2 regions of the Gordonia sp. ABKF26 genome follow, and region 2 is predicted to be linked to the other one. Evidence: riboswitches for the same ligand, from Rfam matches in the RefSeq annotation. Region 2 holds a riboswitch; the other holds the start of a gene.
What was found. A riboswitch is a leader RNA that binds a small molecule or an ion and turns the genes downstream of it on or off. The one in region 2 is predicted to bind S-adenosylmethionine.
Positions count from the first base shown of each region.

Region 1: it holds a riboswitch for S-adenosylmethionine, as region 2 does, so the genes downstream of both, AB4Z55_RS07290 (aminotransferase class V-fold PLP-dependent enzyme) here and AB4Z55_RS19050 (bifunctional o-acetylhomoserine/o-acetylserine sulfhydrylase) in region 2, are expected to answer to the same signal.

Region 1 is NZ_JBGCVZ010000003.1:1,472,179-1,487,704, reverse strand. It holds gene AB4Z55_RS07300 (inorganic diphosphatase) at 35-547, shown strand; gene AB4Z55_RS07295 (hypothetical protein) at 714-1,214, opposite strand; gene AB4Z55_RS07290 (aminotransferase class V-fold PLP-dependent enzyme) at 1,211-2,566, opposite strand; SAM riboswitch class IV at 2,585-2,698, opposite strand; gene AB4Z55_RS07285 (isochorismate synthase) at 2,806-3,882, shown strand; gene AB4Z55_RS07280 (O-succinylhomoserine sulfhydrylase) at 3,904-5,121, opposite strand; gene AB4Z55_RS07275 (rhodanese-like domain-containing protein) at 5,118-5,531, opposite strand; gene AB4Z55_RS07270 (hypothetical protein) at 5,528-5,998, opposite strand; gene AB4Z55_RS07265 (ABC transporter substrate-binding protein) at 6,202-7,227, shown strand; gene AB4Z55_RS07260 (FAD-dependent oxidoreductase) at 7,407-8,804, shown strand; gene AB4Z55_RS07255 (hypothetical protein) at 8,918-9,427, opposite strand; gene AB4Z55_RS07250 (iron ABC transporter permease) at 9,700-10,743, shown strand; gene AB4Z55_RS07245 (iron chelate uptake ABC transporter family permease subunit) at 10,758-11,885, shown strand; gene AB4Z55_RS07240 (ABC transporter ATP-binding protein) at 11,882-12,721, shown strand; gene AB4Z55_RS07235 (ClC family H(+)/Cl(-) exchange transporter) at 12,753-14,069, opposite strand; gene AB4Z55_RS07230 (AsnC family transcriptional regulator) at 14,096-15,118, opposite strand; gene AB4Z55_RS07225 (MFS transporter) at 15,264-15,526, shown strand, end outside.
Region 2 is NZ_JBGCVZ010000003.1:4,112,842-4,128,367, forward strand. It holds gene trpS (tryptophan--tRNA ligase) at 1-881, opposite strand, end outside; gene AB4Z55_RS19025 (exodeoxyribonuclease III) at 905-1,756, opposite strand; gene AB4Z55_RS19030 (bacterioferritin-associated ferredoxin) at 1,903-2,085, shown strand; gene bfr (bacterioferritin) at 2,186-2,671, shown strand; gene AB4Z55_RS19040 (MFS transporter) at 2,685-3,962, opposite strand; gene AB4Z55_RS19045 (PE-PPE domain-containing protein) at 4,091-5,860, opposite strand; SAM riboswitch class IV at 6,130-6,250, shown strand; gene AB4Z55_RS19050 (bifunctional o-acetylhomoserine/o-acetylserine sulfhydrylase) at 6,313-7,650, shown strand; gene AB4Z55_RS19055 (homoserine O-acetyltransferase) at 7,667-8,821, shown strand; gene AB4Z55_RS19060 (Hsp70 family protein) at 8,855-10,432, opposite strand; gene AB4Z55_RS19065 (DUF3017 domain-containing protein) at 10,600-10,863, opposite strand; gene AB4Z55_RS19070 (bifunctional methylenetetrahydrofolate dehydrogenase/methenyltetrahydrofolate cyclohydrolase) at 10,974-11,849, opposite strand; gene AB4Z55_RS19075 (serine/threonine dehydratase) at 11,934-12,875, shown strand; gene AB4Z55_RS19080 (tRNA (cytidine(34)-2'-O)-methyltransferase) at 12,931-13,395, shown strand; gene AB4Z55_RS19085 (DUF167 domain-containing protein) at 13,398-13,625, opposite strand; gene AB4Z55_RS19090 (error-prone DNA polymerase) at 13,654-15,526, opposite strand, start outside.

The DNA.
Region 1 (15,526 bases), 2.6 Mb from region 2:
GCGGCATCCCCGATCAAGACTGCCAGGAGGAACTGTGGAATTCGATGTGACCATCGAGATCCCCAAAGGTGGCCGCAACAAGTACGAGGTCGACCACGAGACGGGCAAGGTCTACCTCGACCGCTACCTGTACACCTCGATGGGCTACCCGGCCGACTACGGCTACATCGACGGCACCCTCGGTGAGGACGGCGACCCGCTCGACGCGCTGGTCCTGCTCCCCGAGTCGGTGTTCCCCGGCATCATCGTGCGGGCACGGGTCGTCGGCATGTACACGATGACCGACGAGGCCGGCGGTGACGACAAGCTCCTGTGCGTCCCGGCCAAGGACGTGCGCTGGGACCACATCAAGGACATCTCCGACGTGTCCGAGTACGAGCTGGGCCCCATCGCCCACTTCTTCGAGCACTACAAGGACCTCGAGCCCGGCAAGGAGGTCCAGCCGGGCGGGTGGGTCGGACGCGACCAGGCCGAGAAGGTCGCGCAGGAAGCGATCGACCGCCTCGCCTCGCATCCCGACGCGGCCAACGAGCCCTCGCGGGGCTGACGCTTCGCAACACACGAGAACGCCGGCAGCATCCGTCGAGATGCTGCCGGCGTTCTCGTCTGGTCACCGGAGTGGCTTCGACTCGGCGCCTCGACCTCGACGCGCTCCTTCGTCGCTTGCTCGGCCCGGCGGCTGCGCTCGGTGCCGGTACCAGCGGAGCGGACCGTCAGGCCACGCGGTGCCGCTGCTCGGCGAGAACCGGCAGGATCTGTTCGCGGATGCGCACTTCGGTGGCCGCGCCGTCGATCGGGACCAGGATCACCGCGTCGGCGACCTCGGCCGCGTAGATGTCGCGGACCAGCGTGATCAGTCCGTGGGTGGTCCCGATGTAGCGGATGGTCCCGGAGCTCGCCTCCGACGACGCGACCACCGCGTCAGCGGCCGCCGCACGCGCCGACGCGGCATCCGGCGCGACGGCCACCTCCACCTCCAGAGCGACAACGAATCTCGCTTGATCGTGGCTGCCGGCCCGGAGCAGGGAACGCGCCCGCTGCGCATCGCGAAGGGTCTCGCGTCGCACGACGATCGGAAATGTCTGTGCCAGTTCGTCTCCGGCGACGGCGACCTGAAATCCCGGCCGGCCGATGCTGATCGGGGCCGTCGGTGCGGATGTCGGTGCGGGGACCACGGTGCCGCGGTCTGCACGTGCGTCGAGTTCGATGGTCATCGTGTCACCCCTCGTTCGAGTTCGGTCGGATCGTCTGTTCGGTCAGTGCTTGCGGTCAGGGCGCGTAGCGCGTCGAGCAGCCGGTCGATGTCATCGGAGGTGGTTCCCGCGCCGAAACTCGCGCGAACCGCGCCGGCCGGATGACCGAGACGTCTGAGCAGCGGGTGGGCACAGAACCGGCCGTCGCGCACACCGATGCCGTGTTGTGTACTCAGATACTCCGCGACGACCCGCGGTGCGATGCCGTCGACGGTGAAGCCCGCGATGCCGACCCGATCGGTGGAGTCGGCGAAGATCCGCAACGGCCGCACCCCGTCGATCGCGGCCAGTCCCCCGTCGAGACGCTCGGACAGGCGCGCCTCGTGCAACCCGATCGCCTCCGGCCCGAGGTCGGCGAGTGCGCGACAGGCCCGGGCGATCGACACCGCGCCAAGCACGTTCGGCGATCCGGCCTCGTGGCGGGCGGCCCCGGTGTGCCAGGTGACCCCACCGGCACTCGGACCCAGGTCGACGTCGGCGGTCGCACCGCCGCCGGCAAGGTAGGCATCGGCGGCGTCGAACCAGTCCCGGCGGCCGATCAGGACTCCGGAGCCGAAAGGCGCGTATGCCTTGTGTCCGGAGAAGGCCAGGTAGTCGATGCCGTGACTGACGATGGACACGGGTCGGTGCGCGACGAGCTGCGCGGCGTCGACCAGGATGCGGGCCCCGTGCCGGTGGGCGATCGACGCGAGCCGGCCGATCGGCAGCACCTCGCCGGTGACGTTCGACGCCGCGGTGACCGCGAGCAGCGAGGCCGGCGCCGACGCGAGCTCGGCCTCGAGCGCGACCAGGGTGTCCTCGATGGTGTCGCAGGCCGGGACGACCCGGGCCCGGTTGCGACCGTCGCGCGGCGCGCACCACGGCAGCAAATTGGCGTGATGCTCGATGTCGAGCACCACGACGTCCCCGGGGGTGATGTGGGCGGCGAGGTTGATGGCGTCGGTGGTGTTGCGGGTGAAGACGACGGTGTCGTCGACCCGCCCGCGGACGAACTCGCGCACGGTCTCCCGAGCGGCCTCGTACCGGGCGGTCGTGACCTGCGACAGGTGGCCGGCACCGCGGTGAACACTCGCGTACTCGCCGAGCCCCTCGGCGACCGCGGCGGCCACCGAAATCAGTGCCGGCGCACTCGCCGCGTAATCGAGATTGACGTATCGCGTCGTCCCGCCGCCGGCCAACGGTACGGTCACGTCGGCGCCGACGACCGGGGCGAGACCGGGAACGGCCGGGCGCGCACGGTGGTCGAGACCGACGACGTGGGCATCGACAGACTCGTGGCCGACAGTTCTCGGTGCTGACAGGACAGCGGTCATGGCAGGAGCTCCTCTGAATTTCCGCGCTTGCCGCGTCCGGTCGGTACGCGGCCAGGTCGTCACCCGGAGCACCCCACCGCGGAGGAGGGTTGCCGACCAGCGAGCCGGGGCTTGTCACTGGCACTCATGACCTACGAACCAGAGTCGTCGATGTCGCGCAGACGTGTCAATTTTCACTCAGCGTGATCCGAAGTTAGGGCACACTTACCTGTAGCGTGTCAGGGGTGTCAGCGACTGATGTGTTCGTGTTGTCCCGCCCGCACGGCACCGTGCGGGGCCGGGGCGCCGTCCGGGGTTTCACCGATGTCGATGCGGCCTCGGCCGCGCTGCGTTCCGGCGAGATCGGCGCGCTGACCGGCGCGATCCCGTTCGATCTCGCCGACCCGGCCGCGCTGGTGGTGCCCGAGGTCTTGGACCTCGACGACGCACCGCTGGCCGGCGGACCGCCGCTGTCGCGAATCCCGCTGTCGACCACCCTGCACCCCACCGCGGATGAACACCGCGAACGGGTGGCGCATGCCGTCAAACGCATCGTCGCCGGCGACGTCGGCAAGGTGGTCCTCGCCCGCAGCGTCGACATCGTGCTCGACCGAGAGGTCGCGCCAGGCGAACTCCTCGATGCCCTCGCGGGCGGGAACGCCGGGCACAATGCATTCGGCGTCGACCTCGGCGCGGCCACCGGCTCCGGGTCGTGGTTGTTCGGTGCGAGTCCCGAAGTGCTGCTGCGGAAGTCGGGATCGGTCGTCACCTGTCACCCGTACGCGGGGTCGGCGCCCCGATCGCCGGATCCGGTCGTCGACCGCGCGGTCGCCGACGGATTGTTCTCCTCGGCCAAGGATCTCGCCGAACACGCGTTCGTCGTGGATCATCTGCGGGACCGGCTGTCGCATCTGTGCGACGACGTCGACGCGCCGTCGACCCCGCAACTGCAGTCGACCGGAGAGGTCTGGCATCTCGCCACCCCGATCCGCGCGACGCTCCGCGACCCCGCCACCACCGCACTGGATCTCGCGCTTCTGCTCGGACCAACCCCCGCGGTGTGCGGCACACCGAGTGATGTTGCGGCACAGATCATCCGAGAGGTCGAGGGGGAACGCGGCTTCTATGCGGGAGCCGTCGGCTGGTGCGACGCCGCCGGCGACGGCGAGTGGATGGTGACCATCCGGTGCCTCGAACTCGAGGCAGATCGTCGCAGCCTCCGCACGTGGGCCGGGGGCGGCATCGTCGAACACTCCGATCCCCAGGGCGAGCTCGAGGAGACCGCGTTCAAACTCCGGACGGTGTTGAACGCGTTGGGGATCGACAGCCTCGACTAGCCGCGTCCGGGCCGCGCCGGCTCAGCCCAGCGCCTGGTCCAGATCCCCGAGCAGGTCGTCGACCCCTTCGAGCCCGACCGACAGCCGCACCACCGAGTCGCTGAGGCCGATCGCCGCGCGTCCGTCGGGTCCCATCGCACGATGCGTGGTGGTCGCCGGGTGGGTGATCAGCGACTTCGAGTCACCCAGATTGTTGGAGATGTCGACGATCTGCAGGCCGTTGAGCACCTCGAAGGCGCGCTTCTTGCCGTCGATGCCGTCGTGGTCGTTGAGCTCGAAGGTCACCACGGTGCCGCCGCCCGACATCTGCGACTTCGCGAGATCGTACTGCGGATGTGATTGCAGAAACGGGTATTTCACCCACCGCACGCGCGGGTCGGCCTCGAGGAACTCGGCGATCCGGAGCGCGGAGGACACCGAGGCGTCGACGCGTAGGCGCAGTGTCTCCAGACCCTTCACCAGCGTCCAGGCGTTGAACGGACTCAGCGCGGGACCGGTGTGGCGCATCAACTGCTGGACCGGCCCGTCGATGTACTCCTTGGCGCCGAGCACGGCGCCGCCCATGACGCGGCCCTGTCCGTCGATGTGTTTGGTGCCCGAGTACACGATGACGTCGGCGCCAAGATCGAGACCACGCTGCAGCAACGGCGTGGCGAAGACGTTGTCCAGCACCACCTGTGCGCCCGCGGCGTGCGCGAGTTCGGAGACCTTCACGACGTCGACGAGGCTCTGCATCGGGTTCGACGGCGTCTCGAAGAACACGGCGTCGGTGGGCTTGGACAGCGCCCGCTCCCACTGTTCGAGGTCTTCACCGTCGACGAATTCGGTCTCCACACCCCACCGCGGCAGGATCTCGTTGCACACGACGAAGCAGGAACCGAACAGGCTGCGTGCGGCGACGAGCCGGTCACCGGCCTTGAGCAGCGCCCCGAGTGCGACGAACACCGCGGCCATACCGCTCGCGGTCGCGAAACACGCTTCCGCACCCTCGAGTTGACGCAGACGCTCCTGGAACATCTCGACGGTCGGATTGCCGTAGCGCGAGTAGACGAATCGCTGGTCCTCCCCGGTGAAGGCACGTTCAGCCGCCTCGGCGGAGTCGTAGACGTAACCGCTCGTGAGGTAGAGGCCCTCAGAGGTCTCGTGGAATCCGGAGCGCGACAATCCACCGCGTACCGCGATGGTGTCGGCCGACAACCCTTCGGGCAGCGGGCGACCCACGGGCAGATCAGGACTCACGATTGCCTCCACGGCAGGTTCTCGGCACGCCAGCCCGACGCGCCGCGATGGTCGTTCTCGTCGAGGGCACCCTCGAAACCGTCGACGATGTTGTAGGCCTTGCCGATTCCGTCGGCGGTCGCGGCTTGCGCAGCGCCGATCGACCGATGTCCGGAGCGGCAGATGAAGATGACCTCTTGGTCGTCGGACACGCCCGAATCGCGCAGCTGTGCGACGAAGTCGTCGTTACGACGCCCCTCGGGAAAGGTGGTCCACTCGGCGAAGATCGTGCGCTTACCCAGGATCTCGAGGTCGGGCACGCCGACGAACGACCATTCGGCTTGCGTCCGACAGTCCACCAGCACCGCGTTTGGATTGCTCTCGAGCTTCTCCCACGCCTCACGGGGGGTCAGGTCACCGGCATAGGTCATGAGGAACACACCTTCCATTCGCCGTTCTCGCGCACCACGATCGTGTCGACGACGTTCACGTCGTCGGGTGTCTTGTCATAGTGCCAATGAACCTTCGCGGTCGCCCGGTCACCGTCGACGACCAACTCCGTGATCTCCGGGATCTCGATGTGACCGTTGCGGGTCAGGGTTTCCCGGTTGTCCTGCACGAACCGCTCTTCGGAGATGAAATCGGCCGCCTCGACGTCGGCGGCGCAGGTGTTCGCCCGGTACTCGGCATAATTCGGGCCGTTCCGCGCGGTGTAGACGTCGTTGATCGCGTACTGGACCTGGGCCGAGTCGCCGGCCCGGTCCTCGGCGGGACGGGTCACATTCGACAGCACGACGCCGAGCACAACGAGGCCCACGACGCCCGCCGCGACGAAGAACGGCCATGCGTTCTTCCACGACGGGGGCCTCTGGTCACCCTCACCTGCAGCTTCGGCCATGGCGGGCAGTCTATCGAGCGTCCCGGGACCGGTTGAGACCGGCGTCGCCGGCCGTGCGGTGCCCGACGAGCGCACCCGCGCGTCGTCGGCAATCGGAACACCGTGAGTAAGGTGGCCCTAAGTACTTGAGTACCTGAGTACCTGAGTACCGAAGTACAGCGGAGAACGACGACGCCGAACGCAACGACCAGCGAGGACCCCGGATGCGCTCTACCACCCGCCGCACACTCACCCTTCTCGTCGGGCTGCTCGCGGCAGCTCTCGTGGCGACCTCGTGTTCGCCGCCGGATGAGACCGTCGACTCCGGGATGGCGCAGGCGCCCGCCCCCGAGGCCGGCGCGATCCCGGTGACCGTGCAGCAGGTCTATGCCCCCGCGACGGTCGCACAGGCGCCGAAACGCGTCGCGGCGATGGGCGTCGGCGACGGTGACACCCTGCTCGCGCTGGGGATCACCCCCACCACGATCGCGCCCTTCGCCGACCCCGACCAGGCGTCGGCACCGTGGAATGCCGAGCTGCTCGCGGACTCGAACCCGGTCGTCCTCCCCAATTCCTCGGGTGCGTTCGGCGACGAGATCCCCAAGACCCTGGCCACCGAACCCGACCTCATCACCGCGGTCGGCGCCGACCCCACCCGCGATCAGTTCGACCTGCTGAGCAAGACCGCACCGACGATCCTGCGGCCCGCGCAGTTCCAGCCCTGGCAGGTGCCGTGGGACGCGCAGACCCGACAGATCGGCACCGCCGTCGGGCTGCCCGAGCTGGCCGACCGGAAGGTGGCCGAGACCGAGCAGTTCCTCGCACGAGTCCGCGAGCAGAATCCGCAACTCGCGGGCAAGACCGCTGTGGTCGTGACCGCCAGCCCGACCGGCGGCGTGTCGATCTACGGCCCCGGCGACGGCCGCGGGCAGACCGTCGCCGGATACGGACTGACCTTCCCGCCGGCGCTGCAGCCATCGCTGACCAGCGGATTCTACGGCGACCTCCCGGCCGAGAGCCTGAACCTGCTCGACTCGGCCGACGTCGTCGTCGCCGTCGACTGGGAGGGATCCAACGACCGGCTGAAGTCGAACGCGGCATTCAACCGCCTGGCCGTTGCGCAGTCGGGCCGCGTCGTCTACCTGCCCCAAGAGGTCGGCAGTGCCATGTCGGTGCCGACGGTTCTGACCATCCCGTGGGTCGCCGATCAGGCCGTCGAACCGATCGCGGCCGCCGCGGGCAAGGCCTGAGCCTGCCGCGGCCCCGGCCGCCGATCACCCGTCGAGGTGAGGGTTACCTCACAGACGGATTTTGGTCGGGGACAGCAAGCGCCTACCGTAGAAGGGATAGGCCTTATCCATACGCGCGGACCCGGGGGTCACCGAGATTACTGGCCGGCGCGTGCTGAGCAACGGAAGACACCTACTCCATGAGCGACAACAGCCGCCCGCTGCGGGTTGCGATCGTCGGTGCCGGTCCCGCCGGGATCTACGCCGCCGACGCGTTGATGAAGTCCGACACCGCCAAGGACCGCGGCGTCAGCATCGATCTGTATGAGCGGATGCCCGCTCCGTTCGGTCTGATCCGCTACGGCGTCGCACCCGACCACCCGCGCATCAAGGGCATCATCACCGCCCTGCACAAGGTCCTCGACAAACCACAGGTACGCCTGCTCGGCAACGTCGACTACGGCACCGACATCACCATCGACGAACTGCGCGCCCACTACGACGCGGTCATCTTCTCCACCGGCGCCACCGACGACCGCGTCCTCGACATCCCCGGCATCGACCTCGACGGCAGCTACGGCGCCGCCCAGTTCGTCGCCTGGTACGACGGCCACCCCGACTTCCCCCGCACCTGGCCCCTCGAGGCCGAGAAGGTCGCAGTCATCGGCGTCGGCAACGTCGCCCTCGACGTCGCACGCGTACTCGCCAAGACCGGCGACGAACTGCTGCCCACCGAGATCCCCGCCAACGTCTACGAAGGACTCAAAGCCAACAAGGCCATCGAGGTCCACGTCTTCGGCCGCCGCGGCCCCGCCCAGGCCAAGTTCACCCCCCTCGAACTCAAAGAACTCGACCACTCCCCCAACATCGAAGTCATCGTCAACCCCGAGGACATCGACTACGACGAGGGTTCGGCCGTCGCGCGCCGCGGATCGAAGATCACCGACCAGGTCGCCACGATCATCGAGAACTACGCGATCCGCGAACCCAAACAGGGCGCGATCCACAAGCTGTTCCTGCACTTCTTCGAAAGCCCCACCGAAATCCTCGGCGAAGACGGCAAGGTCGTCGGTCTGCGCACCGAACGCACCCAGCTCGACGGCACCGGCAACGTCAAACCCACCGGCAAGACCACCGACTGGGAAGTCGGCGCGGTCTACCGTGCGGTCGGCTACCTCTCCGACAACCTGCCCGAGATCCCGTTCGACTCCCAAGCCGGCGTCATCCCCAACGAAGCCGGACGCGTCTTCGACGAAGGCCACCAGCTCACCGGCATCTACACCACCGGCTGGGTCAAACGCGGCCCCGTCGGCCTCATCGGCCACACCAAGGGCGACGCCAACGAGACCGTCGACTGCATCCTCAAAGACATGGAAGCCGGGGCCCTCAACCAACCCGGCAAACCCGGCGAGGACGCCATCATCGAACTCCTCGAGTCCAAGAGCATCCCGTTCACCACCTGGGACGGCTGGTACCGACTCGACGAACACGAACGCGCACTCGGCGCCGCCGAAGGCCGCGAACGCGTCAAAGTCGTTGAACGCGAGGACATGCTCGCCGCGTCGGAGCCCGACAAGGTGTCCCGCCCCTCCGCGTGACGAACGCACAAGAGCGGCGGCCGAGATCTCTCGGTCGCCGCTCTTTCGCATGCGCCCGGCGGGTGCGGGGGCGTCCTCCCCGCACGCCGCCCGGCGCGAAATGCTTCAGTTGTTCATCGACCCGGGATCGCGGGAACGCCCGCGACGTCGGTGCCGCCGCCGGTCAGGACCGTCGACGCCGACGCCGAGGAGCCCGTGCCGAGCCGGTCCAACGGGTTGTCGACGCGCCGGACGTTCCACCAGAAACCGGCATTGTCGGTCAGGTTCTCGGCGTAGTCGGAGATCGCGTATCCGGCGATCGATGACGGGAAGCAGCCGAACCAGGTGGTCTTGATCGTGAGCGATTCGTTCTTCTTCAGCTGCGACTTGAACTTCGTCGCGCCGTTGATCTCCTGCAGGGTGACGTTGCGGAACTCGCCGTCACGCGCGGTGACCCGCATGAACCGGGTCATGCTCCACGCCTGGTTCCACGGAGTGCCCGGAGCAGCGAACTGACAGTAGACCCCGCCCGTCATCTGGAGGTTGGGAACGGCGGCGTGGGCGGGTGCAGCACCCACCAACGTTCCACCGGCGATTCCTGCGGCGACCAGAACCCCTGTGAGAGCCCGTTTCAGCGATTTCATCGATCCTCCTCGTTCGTAGGCGACACTGTTGTGTTTCCCGACGTCGCCGTCGTGGGGCGGTTCATCCCATCCCACCGGCGACCGGTCTGCTGCTGTCGGTCCGAGATGCCCACCGACACCGGGACTATCGACCCAGCCTGAGCGAAGTGTTACCGCGCGCACAGCCTTCCCTCAGCATTCGTCGGCATTTCGTTATCCGAACGACACCCGGCTTGTCTGCTCCGCACACGGTGCGGAGGCGTCCCCGCGCAAGGTTGGTAAGGTTTACCTTCGTGCGCCGATCTGTCCGAGTTCTCGGAATCCCGCTGCTGCTCGCGACCCTTGCAGCGCTGGTCGTCGCGTCCGTGCTCTTCGGGACCCGACCGGTCCCTCTCGACGAGATCTGGCCGAGCTTCACCGCCGGCGCCCAGGAGATCTGGAACGCGTTGATCAATCTGCGGATGCCGCAGGTGCCGAAGGACACCGACGTCGACGGGATCGTGTGGGACCTCCGTGTGCCGCGCACACTGCTCGGCCTGTCCGCCGGACTCGCGATCGGTGCGGCCGGCGCCATCACGCAGGGCCACACCCGCAACCCGATCGCCGACCCCGGAATGCTGGGCGTCAACGCCGGAGCCGCATGCGCTGTCGTGGGCGGCATCTATCTGCTGGGGATCACCAGCCCGATCGCGTTCATGTTCTTCGGCCTCGTCGGCGCGATCATCGCGTCGACCGTGGTGTTCGGGTTGTCGTCGTTGAGTGGCTCGAGTCCGCTGACCCTGGTGCTCGCGGGTACCGGCCTGACCGCGATGCTGACCGCCATCACGTCCGCGATCGTGCTCGTGGACACCAATTCGCTGGACCAGTGGCGCTTCTGGAGTGTCGGGTCCACGGCGGGCCGGGGCATCGACGTGTTCTGGGCCAGCCTGCCGTTCATCGGCGTCGGACTCGTCCTCGCGCTGGCGAGCGGATTCTTCCTCAACGTCCTGAGCCTGGGCGACGACATGACCAAGGCACTCGGTTCCCGGGTCGTGCTGATCCGCGCCCTCGGCGTGCTGACGATCACCCTGCTCATCGGAGCCGCCACCGCGGCCTGCGGCCCGATCGTGTTCCTCGGTCTGGTCGTCCCGCACATCGCGCGCGCGATCGTGGGCGCCGACTACCGGTGGATCATCCCGTACTCCGCTCTGCTCGGCGGCATCCTCCTCGTCGGTTGCGACATCCTCGGCCGCGTCGTCGCCCGCCCCGGCGAAGTCCAGGTCGGTGTGATGCTGGCACTGGTCGGGGCGCCGTTCCTCATCGTCATGGTCCGCCGACAGAGATTGGGGACCGTGTGAACCCGCCGACCTCCATGAAGACCGCGACCGGTATCGCCGAGAAGACCGGGCTCCGGGCCAAGACCCGGATCGCACCTCATCCCGGCGGCTACCGGATCGCCATCGAACCGATGTCGATGGTCGTCCGCCCGCGCATGCTCGCCGTGGCACTGGTGTCCACCACCGTCACCGTCCTCCTGTTCCTCACGAGCGTCGGGGTCAGCGACTTCCCGCTGACCCCGATCGACGTCGCGCGCATCCTCCTCGGCGGCGGCACCCGGGTCGAGAACGTCGTCGTCTTCGACGTCGCCCTGCCCCGCGCGCTGGTCGCGCTACTGGTGGGATTCGGTCTGGGCCTTGCCGGTTCGCTCACCCAGCTGATCGCCCAGAACCCGCTGGCCACGCCGGACATGCTGGGCATCACCGCCGGTGCCAGCGTGGCGGCGGTGACCGCGATCGCGTTCTCGACCACCAGTTGGGGCGCATGGCTCGGCGGTCTCGGCGTCCCCGCGTCCGCCATGCTCGGCGGGTTGCTCACCGCCGTCGTCATGTACGTCTTGGCATGGCCGGGACGCAAGGCCAACAGCGGCATCAACCCGTTCCGGCTCGTGCTGATCGGTGTCGGGATGACGTGGCTGCTGCAGGCGCTGACCCAGTTCCTGCTGTCCCGTGCCGACATCCGGGATGTCGGTCGCGCGCAGGTCTGGATCGTCGGATCGGTGGCGAACGTGGGCTGGTCGAATGTGTGGCCGGTCGTCGCGGGTGTGTGCGCGAGCATCGTCGTCGTGGTCGTCCTGGCCCGCCAGATCGGGATGCTCAGCCTCGGACCCGATCTCGCCCGCGGACTCGGCGTCCGCACCGGTGCGGTGTCGACGACGCTGCTCCTCACCGCGGTCCTGGTCGCCGCGCTGAGTGTGTCCGCGGCCGGCCCGATCGCCTTCGTCGCCCTGCTCGCCCCGCAGATCGCCCTGCGGCTGGCCGGTACCGCCGTGCCCACACCTCTGGTGTCCGGGGTCATCGGTTCGGCGCTGGTCCTGGGCGGCGACCTACTGTGCCGCACGGTACTGCCCGGTGGTCTGCCGGTCGGCATCGTCACCGCCGCGATCGGCGGGCCGTTCCTGATCTACCTGATGGTCGTCATGTCCCGAAAGGCGAGCGTATGACCGCGTCCTCCCTCGAAAACCCGACCGCCACCGCGCGATTGCGCGGCGTCGGGCTCACCGTCGGCTACGACGACCGGATCGTCATCGACGGCCTGGACATCGACATCCCCGACGGGCAGGTCACCACGATCATCGGCTCGAACGGATGCGGCAAGTCGACGCTGCTGCGGTGTCTCGCCCGGCTGCTGCCACCGCGGGCCGGCACGGTGTACCTCGACGGCGACGACATCTCGTCGGCCCGGCCCAAACAGGTCGCGCGCACCCTGGCGATCCTGCCGCAGAATCCCATTGCGCCCGAAGGTCTCACCGTCGCCGACCTGGTCGGGCGCGGACGGCACCCGCACCAGCGCTGGTTCGCGCAGGCCAGCGCCGCCGACGAGGCGGCGGTCGCGCAGGCGATGGAGATGACCGACACCCTCGACCTCGCCGACCGCACCCTCGACGCGCTCTCCGGCGGACAGCGACAACGGGTCTGGATCGCGCTGACCCTCGCCCAGGACACCGACCTCATCCTGCTCGACGAGCCGACCACCTATCTCGACCTCGCCCACTCCATCGACGTCCTCGACCTGGTCCGCAGGCTCCGCGACGAGCACGGCAAGACCGTCGTCATGGTGCTGCATGATCTGAATCTGGCTGCCCGTTACAGCGATTCGCTCTTCGTCATGCGCAACGGCGCCATCGTCACCACCGGCTCCCCCACCGAGGTCATCGACGCCGAGACCCTCGATGCGGCGTTCGGCCTGCGGGCGCACGTGATGACCGATCCGGTCACGGGCGGCCCGCTCATCGTGCCGCTGGACTCACGGACGAACGCGACCCCCGCTGCCCCCTGATCCGAAAGCGCGACCCCTGGTGCCCCTGAGATCAGGGGTCATCCCGCCGAGCCGAATTCGCGAGCATCCGCTCGCGGAGCGAGTCGTACACCGGCGGTGACCCGGACATGTGCGCGACGAGCACCGCGGCAGCCGTCGCGGCCAGCATGGGAAGGGCGACCGTGGTGGTCGCGGTCATCTCCATCACCACGACCATTCCGGTGAGCGGCGCCCGGACGACCGCGCCGAACAGCGCTGCCATCCCGGCCAGGATCATCGCACCCCGGAATCCCGACCCAGCCGAGTCCGGCTGCTGGACAACGACGTCGGCGACCTCGGCAAAGGTGGCACCCCACAGCGCGCCCAGCGCGAGCAGCGGCGCGAACAGGCCACCGGGCGTGCCCGCGGCGTATGAGAGCGGACCCGCGACGAACCGGACGAGGAAGAGCGCGGCGAGTGCGGGGAGCACGACACCGCCGTCGACCACCGCCTGGGTGAGTCCGTCCCCGCCGCCGGCTGCGCGCGCATCGAGGGCGAGCAGTGCACCGATCACCGCACCGATGAGAGCGGCGCGACCGATCGGGGGCACCCGCGAGAACCGGCCGACCCAGCCGAGGGTCCCGAGAACCATTCGGCTGTAGGCGATCCCGATGAGGCCGGAGACGAGGCCGAACACCACGAAGACGGGCAGCACCGTCACCGACGGCACGTCGAGATCGGGTACGTCGAATTCCGGACGGTCGCCGAGGATCACCCGGCCGGCGGCGACCGCCGCCACCACGGCGAACACCGTCGGCACCACGAGTCGCAGCCGGACCGAACGGCCGACCTCCTCGAGCGCGAACAGGGCACCACCGATCGGCGCGGTGAACGCCACCGCCAGGCCCGCGCCGCTCAGTGACGTCTGCATCACCCGGACGTCGGCGTCGTCCAGCCCTCCGCGCCTGCCGGTCTCGGCACCGACGACGGCGCCCATGTGCACCGTCGGCCCTTCTCGCCCGAGCACGAGCCCCGATCCGATCGCGGCGAGCGCGCCGACGAACTTGGCCGGGATCAGGCGCAGCGGCGCCGAGGACACCTCACCGCGCTCGACCGCCTCCACATGCTGGATTCCGCTGCCCGCGGCGGTCGGGACGACCCGAACGGCGAGCGCGCCGAGCGCCGCGCCGGCCGCGGTGACCGCGATGGGTACCAGCCACCCGGGAACACCGAATCCCGCCGACCAGTCGAGCATCTCGACGCGCCAGCGGTCCAGGTGCCCGAGACACCAGCGGAACGCGCCGCCCAGCACACCGGTCACGAGCCCCGCCACGACGGCCAGCACACACAATCGCACCAGGCCCCGGTCGGCAGGTGGTGGCGAGGTCACACGTGGACGCTACCCTGCATCGCGCATCACACCGGCTGGATCAGCCGTCCCTGCACCACAAGCGAGGCGTTCTGCTTGAGCCGGCGCATCCGGATGCTGACCGAGTACCCGGTGACGCCCTCGATGGCGGCAACCCGGGTCCGTAGATAGTCGTAGAAATGAGCGGTGTCCCGGCAGATCAGCGACACCATGAGGTTCCGCTCGCCACTGATCGCCGCGGCGAACGCGACTTCGTCGTGAGCTGCGAGTTCGGTTCCCGCCCGGTCGAGAGCCGCCGGGGTGACCGTGAGCCAGAGGGTGGCACTCAGGTCGAAACCGAGACGGTCGGGCAGGATCTCGACGTCGTAGAACAATGCCCCGGCGCGTTCGAGTGCGCGGAGCCGACGGCGGACTCGTCCGACCGTCCAGCCGCAGATACGGGCGAGCTCGCGGTGCGCCCGGCGGCCGTCCTGGACCAGGGCCTCGATCAGCATCGCATCGTCGGCGGTCAGGCGCCCGCCGCCCGCCGTGTCGTCCTGTTCCGGCTCCTCCGGCGTGTCATCGCCCGCACCGGTCGCTGCGGAGGCGAGGAGGTCCCGGTCGCGGTCGGCGAGATGGCCGCCGAATCCCGTCCATCTCGACGCCGGGTGGCCGGGGTCGAAGGCGTGCAGGATGAGATCGATGCTGACGTCGGTCACCGCGGCGCGCGCCGGGAACGTCCTCGCGATCGCTTCCTCGCCCGCCACGCCGAGTGGCGCCCGGATGAGGCAGATGATCTCCGCACCCCCCGATGCGACGTAGGCGAAGGCGACTTCCCGGCGGCGGGCGAGTGAGGATGCGAGCGGTTCCATCCGATCCGGGCGGCACCGCACTCGTGCCACCCACTCCGACTGGCCGCGCACCGAGGGTTTGATGATGCCGACGACCTTCATCACCCCGGCCCGCCGCAGCGCCTGGTAGCGACGTGCCGCGGTCTGCTCCGAGATCCCGGCCACATCGCCCAGCTGCCGGAACGTCGCCCGCGGCGACACCTGTAGTGCGCGGAGGATCGTGCCGTCGATGTCGTCCATGGTGGAGGAAGTGTACCGATGACGAGTCTCGGTAGTCGGAATCGTACCGCCTCAGGGAATCGGTACGCGATTTCGGGGCATGGACTCCGACAATGGATCTCTGCGCCGTGCCGGCGCCCCCTTCCTCCAGACCGAAAGCGAGCGCGTGACCGCGACCACCTCCCCCGTCACCACCGGTGTATCGACAGTTCCCGAACGCCGCACGGCAACCATCGTCATGGCCTGCCTCGGCGTCTTCGTCGCCTACCTGCCCATCACGAGCGTTGCCGTGACCCTGCCGGCGATCGGCACCGCGTTCGGCGCGTCGACCGCTCAATTGTCCTGGGTCCAGGACGCTTTCGTCCTGCCGATGGCGGCGTTCATCCTCACCGCGGGGGTCTTCGGCGACGTACACGGCCGACGCAAGGT
Region 2 (15,526 bases):
GCGGTGTCGACCTTCAGATCGCCGTAACCCTTGCCCTCGTACTTGGCGACCAGATCGTCGACGCCGACGCCGGACAACGCCGACTGGATGGTCAGGAGGTTGGAGACGCCCGGCTTCTCGGCGACATCGAACCGGATCTCCGATCCGGTGTCGGTGACGGCGGAGCGGATCTTCTTCGCCGAACGCTTGGGGTCGTCGAGCAGGTTGATCAGACCCTTGTCGGTCTCGGCGGACTTGCTCATCTTGGCGGTCGGGTTCTGCAGGTCGTAGATCTTGGCGAATTCGGAGACGATGTGCGCCTGCGGCACCTTGAGCACCTTGCCGAAGCGGGAGTTGAAGCGTTGCGCGAGATCGCGGGTGAGTTCGAGGTGCTGCCGCTGATCCTCCCCGACGGGCACCCGGTCGACTCCGAACGCCAGGATGTCGGCGGCCATCAGGATGGGATAAGTGAACAGGCCGACACCCGCCGCGTCGACGCCCTGCTTCGCCGACTTGTCCTTGAACTGGGTCATCCGGCTCGCCTCGCCGAAGCCGGTGATGCACGACAGGACCCACGTCAGCTGTGCGATCTCGGGGATGTGGGACTGGACGTAGATGGTGGAACGCTCGGGGTCCACGCCGACGGCGAGCAACTGGGCAACGCTCAGACGGGTGCGGTCGGCCAGGACCTTCGGCTCGAACGGCACGGTCAGCGCGTGCATGTCGGGGATGAAGTAGAACGCGTCGAAATCGTCCTGCAACGCCACCCACTGCCGGACGGCGCCGAGATAGTTCCCGAGGTGGAAGGAATCGCTGGTCGGCTGGATGCCCGACAGCACACGCGGGCGGGTCGGCACCGCACCGGCCGACGGGTCTCCGGTGCGCTCTGCGTCGCTGGTCATGACGCCCAGTTTGTCAGATCCCGTCACTCGTACCGCACGGTGACCGGCGCATGGTCGGACCAGCGGAGGTCGTATGCCGCGGCACGTGCGACCTCGGCCTTGGTCGCGCGGCCGGCCAGCATCTTGTTGGTGAGCTGGTAGTCGATACGCCACCCGGAGTCGTTGTCGAAGGCTTTTCCGCGCCACGACCACCAGGAGTAGGGACCGGCGTCGTCGGGGAACAGCTCGCGCATGACGTCGCGCCACCCGGCCGCCAGCAGATCGGCCACCCACGCACGCTCATGTGGCAGGAAACCGGGGCTCTTCAGATTGCCCTTCCAGTTCTTGATGTCCGCCTCGGCGGGCGCGATGTTCCAGTCGCCACCGACGACGACATGCCGGCGACGACGGACGAGCCGGCCGAGATGGTCGCCGAACTCGGCCATGAACCGGACCTTCTCGTCATGTTTGGCGATGTCCTTCGCGGCGTCGGAGAGCGCGGCCCCCTTGGGGAGGTACAGGCTCGCGGCGGTCAACGGCCCCAGATCGGTGTCGAGGTCGACCTCGACATAGCGCCCGAGTTCGTCGAACTCGGCGCTCCCGAACCCGACCCGCACCGCGGCGGGTTCGCCCCGGGTCAGCACGCCGACGCCCGCGTGGCCCTTCACGGCCGACTCGCTCATCGTGAGATGCCAGCCCTCGGCCAACGCCGGCGCCAGGGCGTCGCGGGCGAGTTCCGCACTGGCCCGGACCTCCTGCAGCAGGACCACGTCCAACCCGGACCCTTCCAGTCCGGCCTGATCGAGCCAGGGCAGGAAGCCGCGGTTGGCCTCCGACCGATGTTTCACCGCTGCGCGGATTCCGTTGACGTTCACCGTGGAGATCGTGAGTGGCACGGGGCCACATCCTACGGACCGGGTCGGACAGCCCCGGCCGGCCGTGGCCACGGCGCACATGCCGAGATAGAGGTAAGGCAACCCTTGTGCGGACACCCTAAGATATGTAAGCATTGCCTAATCCAGGCACGAAGGTGAGTCCGAAGATGTTCGTTTGCATATGCCGCGCCGTGACGGTCGACGAGGTCCACGCCCACTGCGACGCAGGTGCGTACACCGTCGACGCGATCAGCGACCGATGCGGCGCGGGCGAAGGCTGCGGAACCTGTCTGGACCAACTGCACGACATCCTGAGCGAAAGGGCGTCAACCGCGACGACCGCTGCATGACCTGACAGCCGACCCGACGAACCTCGCGCGACACGACGCGCGGGGGGTTTTGTCGTGTTACGGTTCGACCGGACATTCACGGCGAACCGGAGGCTGACACATGCGTGGCGACGACGAGGTCATCGAACTGCTCAACGAACAGCTCACCAGTGAGCTCACGGCGATCAACCAGTACTTCCTGCATGCGAAGATGCAGCAGAGCTGGGGGCTGACCGAGATCGCGGCCAAGACCCGGGCCGAGTCGATCGAAGAGATGACGCACGCCGAGATCCTGACCGATCGAATCCTGTTCCTCGATGCCCTCCCCAACTACCAGCGCCTGCTGCCGCTGCGTATCGGACAGTCGATCCGCGAGCAGTTCGAATCGGATATGGCGATCGAGGTCGAGGTCGTGGAACGACTCCGCCCCGGAATCGCGTTGTGCCGGTCCAAGGGTGACATCACGAGTGCGAACCTCCTGGAGCAGATCCTCGCCGACGAGGAAGAACACATCGACTACCTCGAAACCCAGCTCGAGCTGATCAACAAACTCGGCGAGCAGCTCTATCTCTCGAAGACCATCGCCACACCGCCGACCAACAGCTGACCCACGCGTTCGGTCAGGATCCGACCGGCCGGCGCCGCGACGTCGCAAGGGCCACCACGGTGACCGCGATGCCGGCCAGCGCGAGCAACACCCCGACGACCGACGGTGCGAGATACCCGTAGCCTGCGCTGACCACCACACCACCGAGCAGCGCGCCGGCCGCGTTGGCGATGTTGAGTGCCGAATGGTTCAACGCGGCGGCCAGGGTCTGCGCGTCAGCAGCCACATCCATCAGCCTGGTCTGCAGCGCGGGCAGCATCGCCGTACCGGTGAGCGCCACCATGTACGTGAGAAACAGCGCTGCCCAGGCGTTCTCAGCCAGCACCGCGAACGCGCCGAGCGATAGGGCGCTGGCGGCGAGGCCACCGAGGATCGCCACCGACACGCTGCGGTCGGCGATGTAGCCGCCGACGAAGTTGCCGGTCACCATGCCCAGTCCGTACAGCATGAGCGCGAAGGGCACGACCGACACCGACAGCCCGGTGTCAGTGGTCAACGCCGAGTTCAGATACGTGTAGAACGCGAACATCCCGCCGAATCCGACGGTCCCGATGACGAGGGTGAACCAGACCTGGGACCGCTTGAGTGCACCGAGCTCGGTGAGCGGATCGGTGGTCTTCATCCCGGTGAGCGCCGGAAGGGCGCGCATCAGTGCGATGACGGTGGCGACCCCGATGACGACGACGATCGCGAACGCCGACCGCCAGCCGAAGGTCTCCCCGAGCCAGGCGGCGGCCGGCACGCCGAACACGTTGGCAACCGACAGACCGAGCATCACCTGCCCCACGGCCTTGGCGCGATTCCGCGGGCCCGCGAGGTGAGCGGCGACCAGCGCCGCGACGCCGAAGTAGGCGCCGTGCGGCAGACCGGCCACGAACCTCGCCACCAGCAGCAGCCCGTAGTCCGGCGCGAGAACCGTGGCCAGGTTGCCCACGGTGAACGCCACCATCAAACCGATGAGCAACGTGCGTCGAGACATCCTCGCGGTGAGCGCCGCGATCAGCGGAGCCCCCACCACCACACCCATCGCGTACGCCGAGATGACATGTCCGGCAGTCGGTTCGGACACTCCGAGCGAGCCGGCGATGTTGGGCAGCAGACCCATCGCGACGAACTCGGTCGTACCGATCCCGAAACCGCCGAGCGCGAGGGCGAGAATCGTCCAGCGACGTACCCGGCGGGACACGCCGACCGAGACGGCCCCCTCGGGACGGTGGACCTCCGGAGCGGCGAGCCGATCCGTCAGCGAGACGTCGGCCGGGGCATCGGTGGTGGAAAGAGCGTCAGACACGGTTGATGCCAACCGTGTCCGGGAGGCCCTGATTCCGGACCCGGCGGTGAGTTCATTCACACCCCCCTGCCCGCGCGATCATCGCATCGGCCGGGTCGCAGTCGGGCGCCGCGACCGTGCGCCCCGGATCAGCTGCCGGCCTCGGCGCCGCCGCCCCCGGACCCGCCTCCCGCCGGGGCCGTGTCGGCCGCCTCCGAATCGTCTCCGGGCGGCTCGTCCCCCGCCGGTTCCTCCCCGGCCGGCTCCTCCCCGGCCGGTTCCGCCCCGGCCGGTTCGTCCTCGGACAGCTCGCCCGACGACGGATCGGTGGCGGCCGGGACCTCGTCGCGGACGGGCGCCGGGGCGGGATCCTCGTCGGGCGCCTCGACACCGCTCGCGTCGTCGGTGCCGGCGGGTCCCCCGGGAGTGTCGGCGGTCGGGTCGCCCGGGGCCGGTGACGGCACCACCGGGTCGTCGGATCCGGTGGCCGGTTCGACCCGAACCGGTTCGATGGCGTCACCGGTTGCGGTCGCGAGCCTCGTGAACGTCGACGACCGCAGACTCGACGCATCCGCCGCGAGAACCGTGACGGTGCCGGCCTGTGGCGCCACCGGTCCGACGATCGTTCCCGCCCAGTACCGCACGAAGTTCACCGGGAGCAGGACGATGCTGCGGAGGCTCGCGGCAAGGGCGGTGGCTCCGTCGACGAATCTCGCCGGCGACAGCGTCAGGATCCCCTGCAGGATGTCCTCGAAGACGAACAGATCCGGCAGATAGGCGCCATATCCGAGCTTCGGCAGCGGTGGCAGGAGGTCCTGCACGAGCCGGATCACCGGCTGCAGGTTCGCGAGTTCGATGCCGTACGGCAGGTCGATCGTCGGACGACCGGACAAGAAGTCCCCGATGTCACCGGAAAACCCCAGATCGCGCGCCCACCCCTGAACGAGTTCGGCGAATGCGGAATCGGCGGTGACCACGCACACCGCGGTCCCCGGATCGCAGCGAACGGTCCGCCCGTCGTTCCACGTCGATGTGCGCGGATCCCGATACATCTGGAACGGATAGAGGTTGTGCTTGGTGAAGTAGCCGAGCAGGCCGTCGATCGCGCCGATCGGGTCGTGGATCGGATCCGGCAGGTCACAGATGGGATCGCCATCGATGCAGACCGACACCACCCGACCCTCGAGGTCTCCGAACCCGCCGTCGGTCTCGGACGCACCTCGTGCCCCTGCCATCGTCAGACCCGGGATGATCCCGATCAACGACAACTCGATACCGCGGCCGGTCTTGTCGCCGGAGCGGCGGGGATCCGCGTACAGCTCGCCGGAGATGTTCCCCGTCACGATGTCCACCAGAACCGGATTGCCCTGCTCGTCGAGCATGACGTCGCCGTTCTCGTCGGTCGCGACGACCTGCTCGACGTTGCGACCGTTCCCGATGTCGGCGAGTACGTCACCGGCGACGCGGGCACCCTGCGAATAGCCTGCGACCACGATGTCGGCGCCTGCCCCGCATCGTTGCTGATAGCCGGCGATCGCCGATGCCGTCGCACTCCTGCCCTGTCCGGTGCTGTCGTCGTATCCGGCGGCACCGAGCGGCCAGAGCGTGGTCGGGTAGTCGACGTGGATCACGTCCTTGGGCGCGGCGAGATAGGGACTCCCCGGGTCGTCCTCGATGACCACCTCGCCGTTCTCCACCGTCGGCACCTTGCCGGTGTAGCGCTGCTTCACACCGACGAGATGGGCGCTCTCCGGGTCGTTGGTCCCGGCCACGATGATGACCGCGCCCGAGTCGCTGCATTCGGCGGCCGTCGCGGGAGGGGCCCCGGACAGGCTGAGAGCTGCCGCGACCGCCAGGGCAGTCAGAGCGGCGATCGTGAGCGAGGTCCGTCGGGTTCGGAGACGAGCGATCGCGGCCATGGGGCGCTCCTGTGCGAACCCGGACCACCCGATCGGAATCCTCCGACGCAGCCGGGGCTGGTCCGAACGCTAGATCTGCGACGGTGAAACCGACAGCACGCTGAGGGACGCTAACGACCGTGACCAGGCACTATGCATCTGACCACACATGATTTCACTCGGTCGGAGGACAGCTCATGCCACCTTCGGACCGCGCTTGGAAAGTGTTGGACGCGGCCTGACCGGGACGGTTCTCCGGCACTCACATCCGTGTTATATCCTTGTCGCCAGGTCATGAGCATCAGCGTCAAGCCCCGGCTGGCTGATCGGCAACCCTCCATCCGCGGTGGGGTGCTCCGGGTGATGACCGGGTTGTGGGATCGCAGCGACGATCCCCGGCAAGCGCGGGTCCGAAGGTCGGACCCCACCAGGGTCGAGTTGGCCCTGCCGACCGTAGAAAGTGATCAATCGCCATGTCTGATGCCCCTGACGGCACTTCCGCCGACGGCACCTCCCCAGTGGACAACTGGAGCTTCGAGACCAAGCAGATCCACGCCGGACAGGCCGCCGATGCGGTGACGAACGCGCGGGCGCTGCCGATCTACCAGACGACGTCGTACGTCTTCAACGACACACAGCACGCCGCGAACCTCTTCGGGCTCGCCGAGCCGGGCAACATCTACACCCGCATCATGAATCCGACCCAGGATGCCGTCGAGCAGCGGATCGCCGCACTCGAGGGTGGCGTCGCCGCGCTGCTCGTGGCATCGGGCCAGGCCGCGGAGACCTACGCGATCCTCAACATCGTCGAGACCGGCGGCCACGTGGTGTCGAGCCCGCGCCTGTACGGCGGCACCTTCAATCTCTTCCATTACACGCTGCCGAAGCTGGGCGTCGAGGTCACGTTCGTCGACGATCCCGAGGACCCGGCGTCGTGGCAGGCCGCGGTCAGGGACAACACCCGCGCGTTCTTCGGTGAGTCGATCTCCAACCCCAACAACGAGATCCTGGACATCCCCGGCATCTCGGAGGTCGCCCACCGCAACGGCGTACCGCTGATCATCGACAACACGGTCGCCACGCCGTACCTGATCAATCCGCTGGCCCACGGGGCCGACATCGTCGTGCATTCGGCCACCAAGTACATCGGCGGCCACGGCACGGCGATCGGCGGCGTCATCGTCGACGGCGGGACCTTCGACTGGCGTGTCCAGCGCGACGGGAAAGACCTGTTCCCCGGTTTCACCACCCCGGACCCCAGCTACCACGGCGCGGTCTTCGCCGACCTCGGGGCGCCCGCGTTCGCACTCAAGGCCCGCGTGCAGTGGCTGCGTGACACGGGTGCGGCCATCGCACCGTTCAACGCGTTCCTCCTCGCGCAGGGCCTGGAGACCCTGAGCCTGCGCATCGAGCGCCATGTCGCCAACGCGCAGAAGGTCGCCGCCTTCCTCGAGGGACACGGCCAGGTCGAGTCGGTGGCGTACGCCGGCCTGGAGTCCTCCCCCTGGTACAAGCGCGGCCAGGAACTGGCCCCCAAGGGTCAGGGCGCGATCATCGCCTTCGAGATCACCGGCGGCGTGGACGCCGGCAAGAGGTTCGTCGACGCGCTCAGCCTGCACAGCCACGTCGCCAACATCGGCGACGTGCGCTCGCTGGTGATCCACCCGGCCTCGACCACGCACAGTCAGTTGACCCCCGAGGAGCAACTCGCCGCGGGCGTGACCCCCGGACTGGTCCGACTGGCCGTGGGCATCGAGGGAATCGACGACATCCTGGCCGACCTCGAACAGGGATTCGCGGCGGCCAAGTGAAACAGGTGAGGCAGCTTTGTCGGTGAGTATCGACCTGAACGCGACAGCGTCTGATCAGCCCGATTGGGAGTCTCTCCCGGACGGGGAACTCGTCGGCATCCCGATCGGATCGCTGCCTCTCGACAGCGGAGCACGGATCGACGACGTCACCCTGGCGTTCCAGCGCTGGGGGACGTTGTCGCCGTCCCGCGACAACGTGATCCTCACTCTCCATGCGCTGACGGGTGACTCGCATGTCACCGGACCCGCCGACGCCGATCACGACTCGGCCGGATGGTGGGACGGGTTGATCGGGCCCGGGCAGGCCATCGACACCGACGAGTGGTGCGTCATCTCCGCCAACGTCCTCGGGGGATGCAAGGGGTCCACCGGCCCGGGTTCCATCGCCCCCGACGGCCGTCCGTGGGGTTCTCGTTTCCCGCAGATCACCGTACTCGACCAGGTACGCGCCGAGGTGGCATTGCTCGATCGCCTCGGAATCACCAGCGTCGGTGCGGTTCTCGGCGGGTCGATGGGTGGTGCGCGCGCCCTCGAGTGGGTCATCGAGTACCCCGACCGGGTGCGCAGTGCACTCGTCCTCGCCGTCGGCGCCCGCGCGACCGCGGACCAGATCGGTATCCAGTCCGCTCAGATCGCCGCGATCAAGGCCGACCCGGACTGGCGCGGTGGCGACTATCACGGCACTGGACGAACCCCGTTGCAGGGCATGGGAATCGCTCGTCGAATCGCCCATCTCATGTATCGCAGCGAGCCCGAGCTCGACAGCCGATTCGCGAACGACGCCCAGGGCGACGAGAATCCGCTGACCGGCGGGCGCTACGCGGTGCAGAGCTACCTCGACCATCAGGCGTCGAAGCTGATGTCGCGCTTCGACCCGGCGAGCTACGTCGTCCTCACCGAGGTCCTCAACCATCACGATGTCGGTCGCGGTCGCGGCGGAGTAGCCAAGGCGCTCAACGCATGCACCGTTCCGGTGATCGTCGGGGGAATCGACTCCGACCGCCTCTACCCGATCCGGCTCCAGGTCGAACTCGCCGAGGAGCTGGGCAACTGCGTCGGCGGCCTCCAGGTCGTCCACTCCGACACCGGTCACGACGGCTTCCTGACCGAGTTCGACGCCATCAGCGATCTGCTCAAGCGCACAGTCGAACTCGCGCGACGCGACGCCTGAGGGCGTCCCGATCCGGCCGTCGGCGACCTCTCGTCAGCGCGGCGCGGGAACCGTGGGCACCGGACTGCTGGGCTGAGGCGACGGCGGGATCTGCGGTGCCGACTCCCCGCCCCGATCAGCGGGCTGCCCTGAGTCGGGCACCGACGGCGCCTGGGTCGCCCCCTGGGCGCGCGTGCTGCTCGGCCGTGCCGAACCGGTGCGCGGAGACTCCGGCGTCGGCGTCGTATACGTCGGAGGCGGAGGCGTGGGCGCGGCGCTCGGCGGGAGGAAACCCGGCGGCAACAGTTCCGGCGGGATCGTCGGCGTCGATCCGGGCGGGAACGGCAACTCCGGCCACGGGAACGGCGACAGCGTGCGGGTGCTGGTGCTCGTCGACGGGCGGGTCGGCGGCAACTCCGTGGTCGCCCAGGCCGGCGGATCGTTCCAGCCGGTCTGCGGCATGGGCTGTTGGGTCGGGACAGGGGCCACGACGGTCGGCTCGACGGGCTCATCCGGAATCCGGGTGATCGGCTGCGAGGGGGGTCTCGGGGCGACCGGCGGGTCGCTGTCACTGGTCGCCGCGGCCGGTGGCACGCTGCTGCTGACCGAGGGCTGCGGATCAACGGCCGGACGATCCGCGAATGACGAGCTCACCGCGTAGATCGTCATGAGCGTGGCGGCGATGACGGCTCCGGCGACCGCGATGGGTGTCGCGGAGAGCCACTCACGTTGCGGTTTGCCGCCGATGAACGCCAGACGCGCTGCGCCCGAATAACTCTGGAGCGCAAGCAGGGCTGCGCCGGTGGCCACGACCAGTTCCGGAGCGGTCGGACCGACAACTTCCAGATCATGCCCAGATGCGATCGTGCGCACCGCGGGAAGGTTGGCGAGGCCGCCGATGAAGATCACTGCGTCCGGCCGTACGCCGCGCGATCGTGCGGCGTCGATGTACCGGGTGAACACCTCTCTCGCGTCCCGGATCATCGGCTCGATCGCCTGCTCGACATGCGCCGCCGACAGCGTCACGCGCCCCGCGCCCGCCGAGACCGCCACCACGGACTCGGCCGCGGACGAAGTCCCGCCGTAGGAGATCTCTTCCTTCGCGGTCCGGCAGGCGCTGCGCAACTCGCTGCGATCGGCCCGGGTGCGGCCGGCTTCACCGAGGGCCGGGTTGTCCGCGGTCAGCTGGTCGACGATGGATCGGTCCAGGCGACGGCCGCTCAGAACCGTCGAGTGTTCGGGATTGCCGATCCGGCCCTCGCGGGGGTCGACGGTGTAGAGAGACATACCGGTGTCGCCGCAGTCGACGACGACCGCGGCGGTGAAGCGGTCGACCTCCCCGGTGTCGGCGAGGTAGGCCAGAACGGCCTCGTCCTCGCCGGCGAGGCGGACCTGGCGGCGGGGGCCGCTGCCCCTCGAACGCAGTTGTCGGCGCTGACTGCCCGTGCGTGCGGCCACCCCGATGGGTCCCACCCTCGTCGCGGACTCGCGGGCTGCGGACAGCATCACGTCGATGCCGGCGTTGACGCGACCGGCCGGATCGAGACCGTCGGTGGGGTCGACGTCGATGACGCGCGAGTCGACCACACTGCGACCGAGATCGTCACGCGTCAGGAGGACGTAGTGGATCATGCCAGCACCTGCTGACACGCCCATGGACGTCACTTCGCTCACGGTGTCGTCGGTTGGTGATGCAGTGATACAAACTCCAGCGGTCGGTGCGTCTGCGGCAGGGCAGCGGAAAGTGCCTGGTCGAGCGGACGACTGGCCGTCAGGTCACGCTCAGGTCTCTATTGTAATCAATCCGTGCCCAAAGAGTCGATCGACGCCGCCAGCCACAGCATCACACCGCCGACCGTCGCCATCACCGTGACGTCGAACGTCTTACCCCTGACCTGCAGCAATCCGGCTTGCGACGACGGTATGAAAGCTCGTAGTACGGCGCCCACGAGCAGCGCCGCCCCGAAGACGAACGAACCACGCCGCCAGCGATCGAACATCACGAGCAGTGCCGCGACGAGCACACCCACCATCACCAGCAGATACGGGAGCTGGACGAGCATCTCCCGGAGGCGGGTGCGGTCGGCGGAAGCGCGGGTCCGGCCTCCCGGGCGGGAGTTGTCCACACCACGCGGCTGGGAGTGAGCGGACTCACTCGGGTGCTCGTCTCGGGTCACGCGTCGCCGCCACCCCCGGAGGCGAGCGTCTGCTCCGCGCGTTCGACAACGTTGACGAGCAGGAACGCTCGCGTCAGCGGTCCCACGCCGCCGGGGTTCGGTGACACGTGGCCGGCGACGTCCCAGACGTCGGGATGTACGTCGCCGACGAGACGACCCTCGTCGGTGCGGCTGACCCCCACGTCGACCACCGCGGCACCTGGCTTGACCATGTCCGCGGTGATGAGGTGCGGCACACCCGCGGCGGCGACCACGATGTCGGCGCGTTCGATCTCGGACGCGAGATCGGTGGTCCCGGTGTGGCACAGGGTGACCGTGGCGTTCTCGCTGCGGCGGGTGAGGAGCAGACCGATGGGCCTGCCGATGGTGACGCCGCGCCCGACGACGGTGACCCGGGCTCCGGCCAGCGGGACGTCGTAGCGGCGCAGCAGGTGGATGACGCCGCGCGGGGTGCAGGGCAGCGTCGATTCCTTGCCCAGGACCAGCCGCCCAAGATTGATCGGATGGAGTCCGTCGGCGTCCTTGAGCGGATCGATCCGCTCGAGCGCGGCGTTCTCGTCGAGGTGCCGGGGCAGCGGCAACTGCACGATGTAGCCGGTGCAGGCCGGATCCGCGTTGAGTTCGTCGATCGCGGCGTTGAGTTGTTCGGTCGTGGCGTCGGCCGGGAGATCTTTGCGGATCGACGCGACACCGATGCGCGCGCAGTCGGCGTGCTTGCCCTTGACGTAGGAGTGCGAACCCGGGTCATCGCCGACCAGAACGGTTCCGAGACCAGGGGTGACACCCGCCAGCCGGAGCTTCTCCACCCGTTCGGCCAGATCAGCGAAGATCTCGTCGCGCGTGGTCTTCCCATCGAGTCGTATCGCGGTCACGCCGACATTCTTCCACTCGTGCCCGCGTAAACCGACATCGACGGACGGACGCGTCATGCACAGCCGGGCATCGCTAGGGTCGGGGTGGTGACCGTGGTACCCGTAGACGTCGACCTCGCCCGCGCGGCGATCACTCCCCATCTCCGACGCACGCCGATGCTGCGCACGGTCATCGACACCGTCGACGGCCCGGTCGACGTGGCCCTCAAACTCGAGTACACCCAGCTCGGCGGATGTTTCAAACCGCGAGGCAGTCTGTGGGCGACCCTCCATGCCCGTGACCAAGGGGTCCTGACCGACGCCGGTGTGCTCGTCGCCTCCGGCGGCAATGCCGCGCTCGGCGCGACGGTCGCGGCGCGAATCGTCGGCGTCCCGGTCACCGTGGTGATCCCCGAGACGGCACCGCCGGTCAAGATCGACGCGCTGCGCACGGCGGGTGCGCGGGTCCACCTCATCGGACGGCGCTACTCCGAGGCCGCCGACGCGGCCGAGGAGCTCGCAGATCAGACGGGCGCACTGGCGCTCCACGCCTACGATCTACCGGACATCGTCGCCGGCGCGGGCACGATCGGTCTCGAGCTCATCGACGACGTGCCCGGGCCACTCACGACCGTCGTCTGTGTCGGTGGTGGCGGACTGCTGGCCGGCCTCGCCGCGACGCTACGCCCGGGCGATCACCTCGTCGGCGTCGAACCGCTCGGTGCCTCGTGCCTGCACCAGGCACTCGCCGCAGGGACGCCCGTGCCCGTCGAACTGGAGAGCGTGGCCGCCGACTCTCTCGGCGCGACCCGGGTCGGCGACCTGTGCTGGAATGCCGTCGCCGAGAACCCCGCCGTCCGCAGCATCATCGTGACCGACGACCAGATCATCGCGGCGCGACGGATGCTCTGGGACTCCCATCGCATCCTCGTCGAACACGGCACCGCCACGGCCGTCGCCGGTGTGACCTCGGGACAGATTCGGCCGCAACCGGATTCGACGCTGTGCATCGTGCTGTGCGGGGCCAACACCGCGTTGGCGGTGTGAGGGGCGGGATCGAGTGGAATACGCTTCGTACGGCACCGACTACGCTGACACCATCATGTTCCGAATCATGTTCTACCAGCCGTGCATCCCGCCGAACACGGGCAATGCGATCCGGCTGGCCGCCAATACGGGGTGCGAACTCCACCTCATCGAACCGCTCGGTTTCTCCATGTCCGACGCGCAGGTGAAACGCGCGGGACTCGACTACCACGAGATGGCCAATGTCACGGTTCATCCCAACCTGGTGACCGCCTGGACGACGCTGAAGCCGGAGCGGGTGTTCGCGTTCACCGCCCACGCCGAGCGGTACCACACCGACGTCGACTACCGGCCCGGTGACGTGCTGCTGTTCGGCCCGGAACCGACCGGGTTGCCCGCGGAGGTCCTCGACGAACCCGAGGTCACCGACCGGGTGCGCATCCCCATGCTCGCCGGTCGTCGTTCCCACAACCTGGCCAACGCCGCGAGCATCGTGGTGTACGAGGCGTGGCGGCAGCACGGCTTTTCCGGTGCTGTCTAGGATCAGCCGACGCGATAGCGCTTGGTTCGTGCCGTGGCGCCGCCGATGAGCGCGATCCTGCTGTTCGGAACCCCGAGGTGAGCGGCGAGCAGTTCGGAGACGGCCTTGTTCGCCCGGCCCTCCGTTGCAGGCTCGCGGACGTAGACGATGATCGCGCCGTCGGGCCCCGTCTCGACCAACGGGCCCTTGCTGCTCTTCGGTTTGACGGTCACCACGACCTGTTGCGGCATCGACTCTTTCCCTGATTCTGCTCGAGCACTACTGCCAGTCCCTGGATCTGCTTCCCACCCGAAGATCCATGCGTTGCAGACGATCTGCGACGACGGTCACAGCACCTTCGGCGTTCTGCACCCGTCCGCGGACCAGCAGTGCGGGCGCCGTCTGGGCGAGTACACGGTACCGCGCCCACAGGCCGACCGAGCACACCACGTTGACCATCCCGGTCTCGTCCTCGAGGTTGATGAAGGTCACCCCGGACGCGGTGGCGGGTCGTTGGCGGTGGGTCACCGCACCACCGATCAGCACCCGCGAACCGTCGGGCACCGACAGCAGTCGGTCGGCGGCCAGCACGCCCATCGCGTCGAGCCGGGGGCGCAGGAACTGTGTCGGGTACGACGTGGGTGTGATCCCGGTGGCCCAGGCGTCGGTGGCCGCGAGTTCGACGTCGGACAGTCCCGGGAGTGTGGGGGTCGCCTGCGCCGACTCCAGGGCCAACTGATCGTCACGCACCGTCGCGGCGGCCCCCGCCTCCCACAGGGCCTGTCGCCGGCTGAGGCCGAACCCGTCGAAGGCGCCGGCGCCGGCGAGCCCCTCGAGTTCCTTGGTCGTCAGCCCGGCGCGGCGAGAGAGATCGGTGATGTCGAGGTACGGGCCGTCGGACCGCCGTTCGACGATGCGCTGCGCCGCCTCCTCCCCGACCCCGCGCACCCCGTCGAGACCCAACCGGACGTCGAGACCCTCGTTCTCCAGGGTGGCGTGCGCGAGTGAGGCATTGATGTCGGGACGATGGATCGTGACGCCGTGTCGCCGGGCGTCGGCAACCAGGGTCTGCGGCGAGTAGAAGCCCATCGGCTGAGCCCGCAGCAACGCGGCGCAGAATGCCGCCGGATGATGCAGCTTGAACCACGACGAGTAGAACACCAGTGACGCGAAACTCTGCGAATGACTCTCCGGGAAACCGAAATTGGCGAACGCTGCCATCTTCTCGAAGATGCGGTCGGCGATGTCCCCGGTGATGCCGTGCAGGTTCTCCATCCCCTCGTAGAAGCGTTGCCGCAGACGTTCCATCTTCTCCGGCGACCGCTTGGATCCCATCGCCCGGCGCAGCTGATCTGCCTCGGAGGCGTCGAAGCCGGCCACGTCGACGGCCAGCTGCATCAGCTGTTCCTGGAACAGCGGCACTCCCAGGGTGCGTTCGAGCGCCTTGCTCATCGACGGATGCTCGACCGTCACCGGCTCTTCCCCGTTGCGCCGCTTGATGAACGGATGCACCGAGCCGCCCTGGATGGGGCCGGGACGGATCAGTGCCACCTCGACGACGAGGTCGTAGAAGCAGCGCGGCTTCAACCGCGGGAGCGTGGCCATCTGCGCACGTGACTCCACCTGGAACACGCCGACCGAGTCTGCGCGACAGAGCATCTCGTACACTGCCGGTTCACCGAGGTCGAGGGTGGCCAGGTCGACGTCGACCCCCTTGTGTTCGGCGACCAGATCGATCGCGTAGTGCAGCGCGGAGAGCATGCCGAGGCCCAGCATGTCGAACTTGACCAGCCCGATGGCGGCGCAGTCGTCCTTGTCCCACTGCAGGACGCTGCGGTTCTCCATCCGCGCCCACTCCGTGGGGCAGACATCGGCGATCGGCCGGTCGCAGATCACCATGCCGCCGGAGTGGATACCCAGATGCCGTGGCATCCCGAGGATCTCGCCGGCCAGCTCGGCGACGTCGGTCGGTGCCGTGTCGGGCATCTTGGCCCAGGCGTCCTGCTGGCCCGGCGCATAGCCGAGCGCCCGGGCCATGTCCCGGATCGCCGACTTCCCTCGGTAGGTGATGACGTTGGCGACCTGCGCGCTGCGCTCCCGGGTGTAGCGGCGGTAGACGTACTGGATGGCCTCCTCGCGTCGGTCGGATTCG